DNA from 3 places in the Thermohahella caldifontis genome. Region 3 is predicted to be linked to each of the others. Evidence: predicted binding sites of a transcription regulator. Region 3 holds the regulator's gene; each other region holds the start of a gene.
The links. The regulator sigma-54, encoded in region 3, starts transcription at its own class of promoters, with help from an activator protein. The targets are predictions, from matches to a motif close to TGGCACNNNNNTTGCTNT.
Positions count from the first base shown of each region.

Region 1: the regulator sigma-54 is predicted to act here: its motif matches at 1,336-1,353, upstream of flgB (flagellar basal body rod protein FlgB).
Region 2: the regulator sigma-54 is predicted to act here: its motif matches at 1,791-1,808, upstream of AAIA72_RS04840 (ammonium transporter).

Region 1 covers NZ_CP154858.1:937,902-941,302, reverse strand. The annotation lists gene AAIA72_RS04535 (nitroreductase) at 1-331, shown strand, start outside; gene AAIA72_RS04530 (GIY-YIG nuclease family protein) at 405-1,148, opposite strand; gene flgB (flagellar basal body rod protein FlgB) at 1,394-1,792, shown strand; gene flgC (flagellar basal body rod protein FlgC) at 1,795-2,232, shown strand; gene flgD (flagellar hook assembly protein FlgD) at 2,248-2,922, shown strand; gene AAIA72_RS04510 (flagellar hook-basal body complex protein) at 2,938-3,401, shown strand, end outside.
Region 2 covers NZ_CP154858.1:996,863-1,000,263, forward strand. The annotation lists gene AAIA72_RS04835 (TetR/AcrR family transcriptional regulator) at 1-369, opposite strand, end outside; gene AAIA72_RS04840 (ammonium transporter) at 520-1,725, opposite strand; gene AAIA72_RS04845 (macro domain-containing protein) at 1,930-2,475, opposite strand; gene AAIA72_RS04850 (hypothetical protein) at 2,459-3,388, opposite strand.
Region 3 covers NZ_CP154858.1:1,297,695-1,301,095, forward strand. The annotation lists gene lptA (lipopolysaccharide transport periplasmic protein LptA) at 1-422, shown strand, start outside; gene lptB (LPS export ABC transporter ATP-binding protein) at 419-1,150, shown strand; gene AAIA72_RS06340 (RNA polymerase factor sigma-54) at 1,237-2,724, shown strand; gene raiA (ribosome-associated translation inhibitor RaiA) at 2,811-3,113, shown strand; gene ptsN (PTS IIA-like nitrogen regulatory protein PtsN) at 3,129-3,401, shown strand, end outside.

The sequences.
Region 1 (3,401 bases), 360 kb from region 3:
TTTTGATCGTCTCGCCAAGATGCCATTCCGGGCGCCCGTCATTATCATGGCGGTGTGCAGCCATCAGTCTCATCCCAAGGTGCCTCCCCATGAACAGATGATTGCTGCGGCCCTGGCCACCTATCAGGTGCAGTGTGTACTGAGTGAACTGGGTTATGGCTCAATCTGGCGCACAGGGCCGGTGGCGGAATCCCGTGAGGTCGCACGGGAGCTTGGCCTGGCAGATCATGAGACGATTGTGGGGTATCTGTATGTGGGTACACCTGCGGGGGAGCCTCCGCAACGGGCAGTGATCGATGCCATCGAGCGGACTCGCTTCCACGGTATTTAGGGGAGCGACGGTTCCTGGCCACACCTCCACCCGGCGGTCTTAAAAGGTAAATGGAGGTGTGGTGAGTGAGCTGTCAGCGTTTGCGGTGAAGTTTGGCGGCGGATTTGGAACGTTCGTCCAGCCGCGCCAGAATGGCGGCCATTTCATCCTGTTCAGCCTGAATGCGGGCTTTCTTCTCGGCTTCGATCCGGGCTTTCTCTGCCTTGATCGCTTCCCGGATGCGCTTCTCCTTGCTCGAGGACAGGCGCTTTTGCAGCGGTTCTTTCTTGGGTAACTCAACTTTCGGCCGGGTTCGCGTCGAGAGCCTGAGCGTGCCGGCACCATGCGGGTCACGGTTGACCGTGCGTGAAAATCCGGTGTGCTCCCCTGATGTTCCTGTCGCAGCAGTCCGAGTGGCAACCGATTCCCCGGAATGCGTCTGACGTGACGGTGAGCCTGTTCTGGCGGGACGTTCCTCCGCAAACACGGACGGGGAATTCAGCTCTTCCAGCATGCGCTCCACGGCCTTGTCGATATCGGCCTTCTTCAGCTGGCTGCGCAGTGTGGCCGCCGTCTTGTATCCCCTCAGCGAAAGCGCATTTTCGGACTCGATTGCTTCAGCCTCCAGATCGCGGGCTTCTTCACGGGTTTCGGCAACCGCCCACTCATGGAGCTCGAAGGCGTCCTCGCCATACTGCCGGATATCGTTGTACAGCGGGTAATCCAGTGAGGTGTGGATGGAGTGCACGAACTGGGACCAACGTTCTTCAATGGTGAGGCTGGTTGTGCCGACATAAACCTGTCCGGTCACTTTGTTGCGAACGGTAAAAACAATCATGGGGCTCTGCTACTCCGAAACACTGCTTTGGAACGGGGGGCGCATTATAGCGGCTTATCGGCTGAAAGAAAGGCTGGACATTTGCGTAGAAAGCTGTGCTGGCATTGCCGTGGCGGCGGCGGGCATTTGCCGTTCGGAAACAGGCGTGGCGATTGCAATGAATTGAAATATAAGGAAAAGGGCTCAATGGCACTGTCATTGCTTTACAGACAGCAGAGATGAAATGAATTGTTGCGGGAAAGACTATGGCACTGTCATTCGACAAGGCGCTCGGGATTCACCAGAAAGCGCTGGAGGTGCGGGTTCAGCGGGCCGAGGTGCTGGCGGACAATCTCGCCAATGCGGATACACCGGGGTACAAGGCGCGTGACCTGGATTTCAGGGCAATCCTTGCCGGCGAGGCGGCAAGGGGCAATCGTCTGCCGCTGGAGCGGACGCATGAGGGGCATATTCCGGACGACAGTTCGGCTGCCGAGGGGGATTTGCTCTATCGTGTACCCGTTCAGCCGAGTATTGACGGCAATACGGTGGATACGCAGATCGAGTCTGCCGAGTTTGCCCGCAACGCACTCGACTTTCAGACGTCCTTTCAGTTCCTGAACAGCAAGTTCAAGGGACTGGTGACCGCGATCAAGGGGGAATAAGCATGGCGCTTCATTCGATTTTCAATATTGCCGGGTCGGCAATGAGTGCACAGTCCGTACGGCTCAATACCACGGCCAGTAATCTGGCCAATGCCGAGTCAGTCAGCTCCTCCATTGATCAGACCTACCGGGCCCGCAAGCCCGTGTTTGCCGCGGTTCAGGAGGAGGCCAATCGGGCATTCTCCGACCTTGATGTGAACAATCAATCCCGTCGTGGCGTGAAAGTGCTGGGCATTGTAGAGAGTCAGGCACCACTGGAGCGTCGCTATGAGCCTGACCATCCCATGGCGGATGAAGAGGGCTATGTGTATTACCCGAACGTGAATGTGGTGGAAGAAATGGCCGACATGATGTCTGCTTCGCGCAGCTTTCAGCTCAATGCCGATGTGATGAATACAGCCAAAACCATGATGCAGCGCTTGTTGACGCTGGGGCAATAATCAGGAGTGATGACCATGGCGGATATCCAATCTCTCAATGCGTCCAGCGATGTACTGGCCAAGTATGCCATACAGCAGGAAAGCAAGAAGTCCAATGAACTGGGTCAGAACCAGTTCATGGAGCTGATGATTGCCCAGCTCAAGAATCAGAGCCCCCTGGAGCCCCAGGACAACTCCGAATTCGTGGCACAGCTGGCTCAGTTCAGCTCAGTTGAGGGGATCGAAAAGCTCAATCAGTCCGTGGACAGCGTGGCCAGCCAGTTCCGCTCCAATCAGGCGCTACAGGCGTCCGCCATGGTGGGCCGCAATGTGCTGGTGCCCAATGCCCAAGGTGTTCTGGGGCCGGAGGGGCGGATTTCGGGCGTGATCGAGGTGCCGGGCAGTACGTCTTCACTGACCGTTTCCATACTGAACCCGTCCGGTGAACTGGTGAAGCGCATGGAGCTCGGACAGCAGCCGGCCGGCGATATCCGGTTTGAATGGGACGGAACCAATGCCAAGGGCGAATCCATGCCGGCAGGCCTGTATACGGTGAAAGCCGAGGCGCGCTACGGTAGCGAGACTCAGCAACTGAACGCTTACATGGCCGCGAATGTGGACAGCGTCTCGATCAGTCAGACCGGATCCATTCTCCTGAATCTGGCAGGTATGGGGCAGGCCAGCCTGTCCGATGTCAAAGAAATTCTGTAACGGAGGGGAGTCACCATGCCGTTTAATGTTGCCTTGACCGGTATCCGGGCCGCATCTGTGGATCTGGAAGTCACCGGTAACAATATTGCCAATGCCAGTACGGTAGGTTTCAAGCAGTCCCGTGTGGAGTTTGGTGACCTGTATGCCAACAGTTTTCTGAGTCTGGGCACCAATCCGGTGGGAGATGGTGTCCGGGTGCAGAAGATCCGGCAATCCTTTGCCCAGGGCAACATCGACTTTACCGAGAATGGCCTGGATCTGGCCATCAACGGTGGCGGATTTTTCATCCTGAGTGACAATGGTGCACGTCTCTACAGCCGCGCGGGTCAGTTTGGCGTGGACAAGGATGGATATGTGGTCAACAACGTGGGCATGCGCCTGCAGGGATTCAGTGCCAATGATCAGGGGGTGGTAAACGGTGTGCTGGGTGATCTGATCATCGACAGTGGCAATCTGGCGCCCCGCCGGACCACCAATGT
Region 2 (3,401 bases), 300 kb from region 3:
CCCCTGAGACTGGGTGTATGCCAGACCAAGCAAGCGCATGAACCGGGCCAGTGCTTCTTCCCCTCGACCGGGCGCCGCATCCAGAATGGAAGACGTAACGACGTACAGCAGCTCTTCCAGCGCGACGGGAGTTTCCTGGCGGGCACGTGCCTCCAGCTTCGCCCGCAGACTGCGGGTAAAGGGATTCAGGAAGCGGGAAAAGACAGCCTGAATGAGCGCATTTTTGGAGCCGAAATGGTAATTCACGGCAGCCAGATTAACACCAGCCTTGCTGGTTATCTGGCGCAGCGAGGTCTCGGAAAATCCGCGCTCTGCAAAAAGCTCTTCCGCCGCATCCAGTATGCGGTCAACGGTATCGGACTGGGCCATGTTAGGTTATCTGTTCCAAACACTTGTTTGAAACATACGTTTGGATGCAGCCCGTGTCAAGAGGTAAATTTACCACCCGCATCACGCAGAAGGCCCGCCGGGGCGGGCCTTCTGCCAGGACTCAGCAAGCCGGAACTCGCCGTCGCGATCTTACTTGTTGTCGAAGTTGGTGGCTTCAATGCGATGGAAGGTCAGGTCAGCGCCATTGTACTGCTGCTCATCATCCATGCGCAGCCCACCGGCGAGCTTGCTGCACAGCCCATAAAACAGGAAACCGCCTGCCAGAGCCACCGCAACGCCTGCCAGCGTCCCGATCACCTGACTGGCCAGGCTCACGCCTCCCAACCCTCCGAGCGCAGTCTGACCAAAAATGCCGGCAGCAATACCGCCCCAAACGCCACAGAGACCATGCAACGGCCAGACACCCAGTACGTCGTCCACCTTGTGCAGCGATTTCTGCATCCACTCGAAGGCAAACACGAAGAAGGCACCGGCTGCCCCGCCCACAATCAGCGCACCCACTGGATGCATGATATCCGAGCCCGCACACACGGCCACCAGTCCGGCCAGCGGACCATTGTGAATGAAGCCCGGGTCATTGCGGCCCACAACCATTGCCACCAGGGTGCCACCCACCATGGCCATGAGACTGTTGACCGCCACCAGACCCGAAATGCCTTCAATTTTCTGCGCCGACATGACATTGAAGCCGAACCAGCCCACAATCAGGATCCATGACCCGAGAGACAGGAACGGTATGCTGGACGGCACAAAGGCCACCACCTGCCCGTTCCGGAAACGGCCATGACGCACCCCGACAAGAATAATGGCTGCCAGTGCAATCCAGCCACCCACAGCATGCACCACCACCGAGCCTGCAAAGTCGTGGAAGCTGCTACCGAATTGGGTCTCCAGCCAGAACTGGAAGCCATAATTGCCATTCCAGATCACACCCTCAAAGAAGCTGTAGACAAAGGCCACACAGAGTGCGGATGCGGCAAGCATCGGATAGAACCGCGCCCGCTCTGCCACGCCACCTGAGATGATCGCAGGAATGGCTGCGGCAAAGGTCAGCAGGAAGAAGAACTTGACCAGCTCATAGCCATTGTTGGCAGAGAGCACCTCTGCACTCTTGAAGAAATCCACACCGTAGGCCAGCTTGTAGCCAATAAAGAAATAGGCAATGGCCGAGGTACCGAACTCGGTGAGAATCTTCACCAGGGCATTCACCTGGTTCTTGTGCCGGACGGTGCCGACCTCCAGAAATGCAAAGCCTGCATGCATGGCGAGCACCATGATGGCACCCAGCAGCACGAACAGACTATCCACACCTGATGCCAACGCCTGTACAGTCATACTCTCTTGCACGTCGAATCCTCGTTCTGGTTTTCGGTTGAGTTTTGAAATCTGTGCACAGCGAGAAAGCACAAACCGGGCCACGTGATGGATTCACGCGCTATTTCAGTGCAATAGAAAGAATTTTCGGGGGTGGAGTGGCTAATTCCAGAATCAAAGAATCAATTTTTGCATCATCATGGTGCACCCAGGAAAGATAGCGCACTATTTTGAGGCGTTGCCGCCGCCGCGACTGCCGTCCAGGGCCTGCTTATAGTGCATCGCCATATCATCAGAGAAAAGGCAGAAGGTGACCTCGGCGGGCAGATCATGACTGCTCAGCCAGTCGCGCACTTCCCTCACGGCAACAGGAGCCGCCTCTTCGGGAGGATAACCAAATATACCGCAGCTGATGGCCGGGATGGCCACATGCCGGATATTGTGGGCTTCACAACAACGCAGGATGGCGCGGTAACAATCCTTCAATTGCTGCGCCTCACCCTGCAAGCCACCCCGCCAGACCGGTCCGACCGCATGAATGATGTATCTCGCCGGCAGCCAGTAACCCGGCGTCAGACGGGCCTCTCCCGTGGGACAGGGTGCGACCTGGCGACAGGCATCAATCAGTTCGGGACCCGCCGCCCGGAAGATGGCACCACACACACCCCCACCGGGCAACAATCTGTCATTGGCGGCATTGACGATGGCGTCCACCGCCAGCCGGGTGATGTCACCCACATGCAGGTGCATGCGCTCATCCGGCGAGCGCATCGTCCAGCTCCCTGATGCGCTTGCGCACGGTTGCCAGCTCTTCTTCCACGCGCCGCATGGCCCGACGCGCCTCAATGATGTACTCCAGATACAGACGGAAAGCGGCGGCACTTTCCACGGCCCGCAACAGCAGGCGCTTGTGGCTGAGGCTGACCAGCCGCGCATAGCGGGGATGTTCGAGGCGGGGGTTCCACGGCGCAAGTGCCTGGAGCTTCCAGACCAGCGGCTCCCCGCCTTCCAGCAGTTTCAGATGGGCCAAGGCCCGATACTCCAGCAGACGCCGTGTTGCGCGCAGCTCCTCATAAGTCGGCGCCTTCGAGAACAGGCGTCGCACAGGCGGCACCCATGTCAGGCCACTGGCCACCATCACGGCGAATCCGGTTCCGGCGATCCAGGCCGGTGCAAAGCCCATCCAGCCAATGAGAAACACGGCCAGCCCCAGCAGCATGGCCAGCAGCCAAAGATCGCGCTTGCGCTTGGCGATCAGCAAATTGGCCGTGTCAGGATAGTCGCGCATGGCGAGCAGCTCATCGTTGACCACATCCAGCGCATCACGCAAGGCCACCAACCTCAACAGTTCCCGGCGCTTCTGCTCCAGTGCCTCCCTTTCCTTTCTTAGTGCCTCCGGGTCCGGCCGGGCTTCGGCGCGCCCTGCACCACCGGATGGGCCATGCTGTGGCGCTGCAGGCTGAGCGTCCTTCCTTGCAGCCGGCGGCCGCGAAGCCTCAACGGGTGTCTTGCTGGCCTCCACCGGTGAAACAGTCGTGGCGGCTCGCATGGCTTCCCGGCGCTCCTTCCTGCTCTGTTCCAGAGATTCGCGAATCGGGTCCGGCTCACCCAGCTCACCCCGGGCTGCGGCACGGAGCGTTTTGACATCCAGACTGAGGTTGTTTCCGTGATGAACTTTAGCCATGATACGCTTCGCC
Region 3 (3,401 bases):
TTCAGGCGGATCGCGCACAGCTGGACGAAGCGTCCGGCAAGGCCACCTATTCGGGGCATGTTGTAGTGACTCAGGGCGAGGCCCGGCTTGAAGCGGAAACGGTTATTCTCTACCGCGATGCTCAGGGTGTTTCCCGGGTTGAAGCACATGGCCAGCCGGCCTATCTCAGGCAGATCGCCCCTGGCGATACCGTCGCCACCGAGGCCTGGGGTGAGACACTGGTGTACTCACGGGATACGCAGACACTGGAACTGTTGCGTGGCGCCCGGCTGAAGCAGGGCACCAATGTCTTCCGGGGCAACACCATCCATTACAACACGCGCACACGAGTGGTTGACGCACGCTTCGACGAAAATACAGGCACCGGACGGGTGGAAATGATCATCACGCCTGCCAACAAAGAGGCGCCGGCCAAACCATGAGTCAGGGCATCCTCCAGGCACTGAATCTGGCCAAGAGCTACAAGAAGCGGCCTGTCGTGAAGGACGTCAGCCTGGACGTGCGCCAGGGCGAAGTCGTGGGATTGCTCGGCCCCAATGGCGCAGGCAAGACCACCTGCTTTTACATGATCGTGGGATTGATTGCCTGTGACAAGGGCCGCATCCTGATTGACGACGAAGACGTCACCTTTCTGCCCATGCACGGGCGGGCGCGAAAGGGACTGGGCTACCTGCCGCAGGAGGCTTCGGTTTTTCGCAAGTTGTCAGTGGAAGACAACATCCTGGCCATTCTTGAAACGCGAAAGGACCTCAACCGGGCCCAGCGATTGGAGCGCCTGGAAGATCTGCTGCAGGAATTTCACATCACACACATTCGCAAGAGCCCGGGCATGGCACTGTCCGGTGGCGAGCGACGACGTGTCGAAATCGCCCGGGCACTGGCCACGGAACCGCGCTTCATCCTGCTGGACGAGCCCTTCGCAGGCGTTGACCCCATCTCTGTCGGTGACATCAAGCAGATCATTGATCACCTCCGTCAACGTGGCATCGGCGTCCTTATTACCGACCACAATGTCCGGGAAACGCTGGAAATCTGCGAACGCGCCCATATAGTGAGCGAAGGATACATCATTGCGAGCGGCTCACCACAGGAAGTGCTTGAAAACCGCAAGGTTCGCAAGGTTTATCTGGGCGAAAGCTTCAAACTTTAGTTTGTTTGCAAGCAAGAATTGTGACAGACTTTGTCCAAACTACCTGAACAATACTGACAGAGGTTGCGAAGCCGTCACGCATGGTCATGAAAACATCTCTTCAGCTGAAGATTGGTCAGCAGTTGACCATGACCCCGCAATTGCAACAAGCCATACGGCTGTTGCAGTTGTCGACGCTGGATCTCCAGCAGGAAATTCAGACCGCTCTGGAAAGCAACCCCATGCTGGAGGTGGCCGAGGATCTGCCCCCTGCCCCGTCCGAAGGCAAACAGGATGAGAGCGGGGCTCATCAGGATACCGAAGCGGAATCGGCCCATGAATCCGATTCGCAACCTGCTGCAGATGAAGGTTTCAATGAATCCATCCCCGAAGATCTTCCCGTGGATACGGCATGGGAAGACATCTATCAGGGATCCACGCTCAGTTACGGTTCTGCACCGCCAGACGAAGAGTTTGATTTCGAGTCACGCAACTCCCAGACGGAATCGCTGCGTGACCATCTGAGCTGGCAGCTGAATCTGATGCCCATGAGTGAGCCGGACCGGCGAATCGCCGAAGCCATCATCGACGCCATCGATGATGACGGCTATCTGATGGCCTCGACAGAAGAAATCCTGGAATCGGTCAATCGCGACCTGGAAGAGCCGGTCAATGAGGACGAATTCAACGCCGTCCTCAAGCGCATCCAGCATCTGGATCCGACCGGTGTAGGGGCACGCAACCTGCAGGAATGCCTGCTGATCCAGCTCAATCAGCTGGCCCCGGACACCCCTTGGCTGAATCAGGCCCGCAAGGTCGTACACCATTATCTGCACCTGCTGGGCAACCGGGATTACGCTCAAGTGATGCGTCGTGCACGGCTCAAGGAGCACGAGCTGAAGGAAGTCCTCCGCCTGATCCAGTCGCTCAATCCGAAGCCCGGAAGCGTCATCAGCACCAGTCAGTCCGAATATGTCATCCCGGATGTCATCGTGCGCAAACATGAGGGCGCCTGGCGGGTTGAGCTCAATCCGGAGATTGCGCCACGCATCCGGGTCAACCCCATGTACGCATCTCTGGTTCGCCGGGCAGACAACAGCGCTGACAACACCTATCTCAAGGATCAGCTGCAGGAAGCCCGGTGGTTCATCAAGAGCCTGCGCTCCCGGAATGAAACGCTGCTCAAGGTCGCCACCAAGATCGTCGAGCACCAGCAGGCTTTTCTGGAACACGGTGAAGAAGCCATGAAGCCTCTGGTACTGCATGATATTGCCGAAGCAGTTGGCATGCATGAGTCCACCATTTCCCGTGTCACAACCCAGAAATATATGCACACGCCCCGTGGCGTGTTTGAGCTGAAGTACTTTTTCTCCAGTCATGTCAGTACGGATTCCGGAGGAGAATGCTCGTCTACAGCCATTCGGGCCATGATCCGCAAGCTGATCGCAGACGAGCCTCCAAAAAAGCCGCTCAGTGACAGCAAGATTGCTGCACTGCTGGGCGAACAGGGTATTCAGGTGGCCCGGAGGACGGTTGCAAAATATCGGGAGGCCATGAACATCCCGCCGTCCAACGAAAGAAAGCGCCTGATATGATCAACTGAAATGCGATAGATCAATTCAAAGCCCCACGCTTCTGTTATGCTGAAAGTGGGCCTCAAACAACACAGAAGGAGCCAGTTATGCAAATCAATATCAGTGGTCATCATCTCGATCTGACCGACGCACTGAAAAGCTACGTCAACGAAAAGATGGAGCGACTCGAGCGTCACTTTGATCAAATTATCGGGATTGATGTCACCCTTTCCGTCGAAAAGGAGCGTCAGAAGGCTGAGGCCAATGTGCGCATTCGCGGAAACGATCTGCATGCGGAAGCTGAAGACAATGACATGTACGCCGCCATTGATCTGCTGGTCGACAAACTGGATCGCCAGCTGGTGAAACGCAAGGAAAAAACTGTTGACCGGAATCACGGCGCGTCCTGATACGGAATCCCTCCAATGAGCGATCAATCCCTGACGATTGAGTCCATCCTGTCTCCCGCCCTGACCCGCCGGGGTCTGGCGGGAACCAGCAAGAAAAAGGCGCTGGAAGACATTGCCAACATGGTGGCCGCGCATTACCCGTTCCTCGACGAGCACACCCTGTTCAACAACTTGGTATGCCGGGAACGGCTCGGATCAACGGGTATCGGTCACGGCGTGGCCATCCCCCACTGCCGTCTGGAAAACTGCGACCGGGTAATCGGTGCACTGGTCACACTGGATAATCCT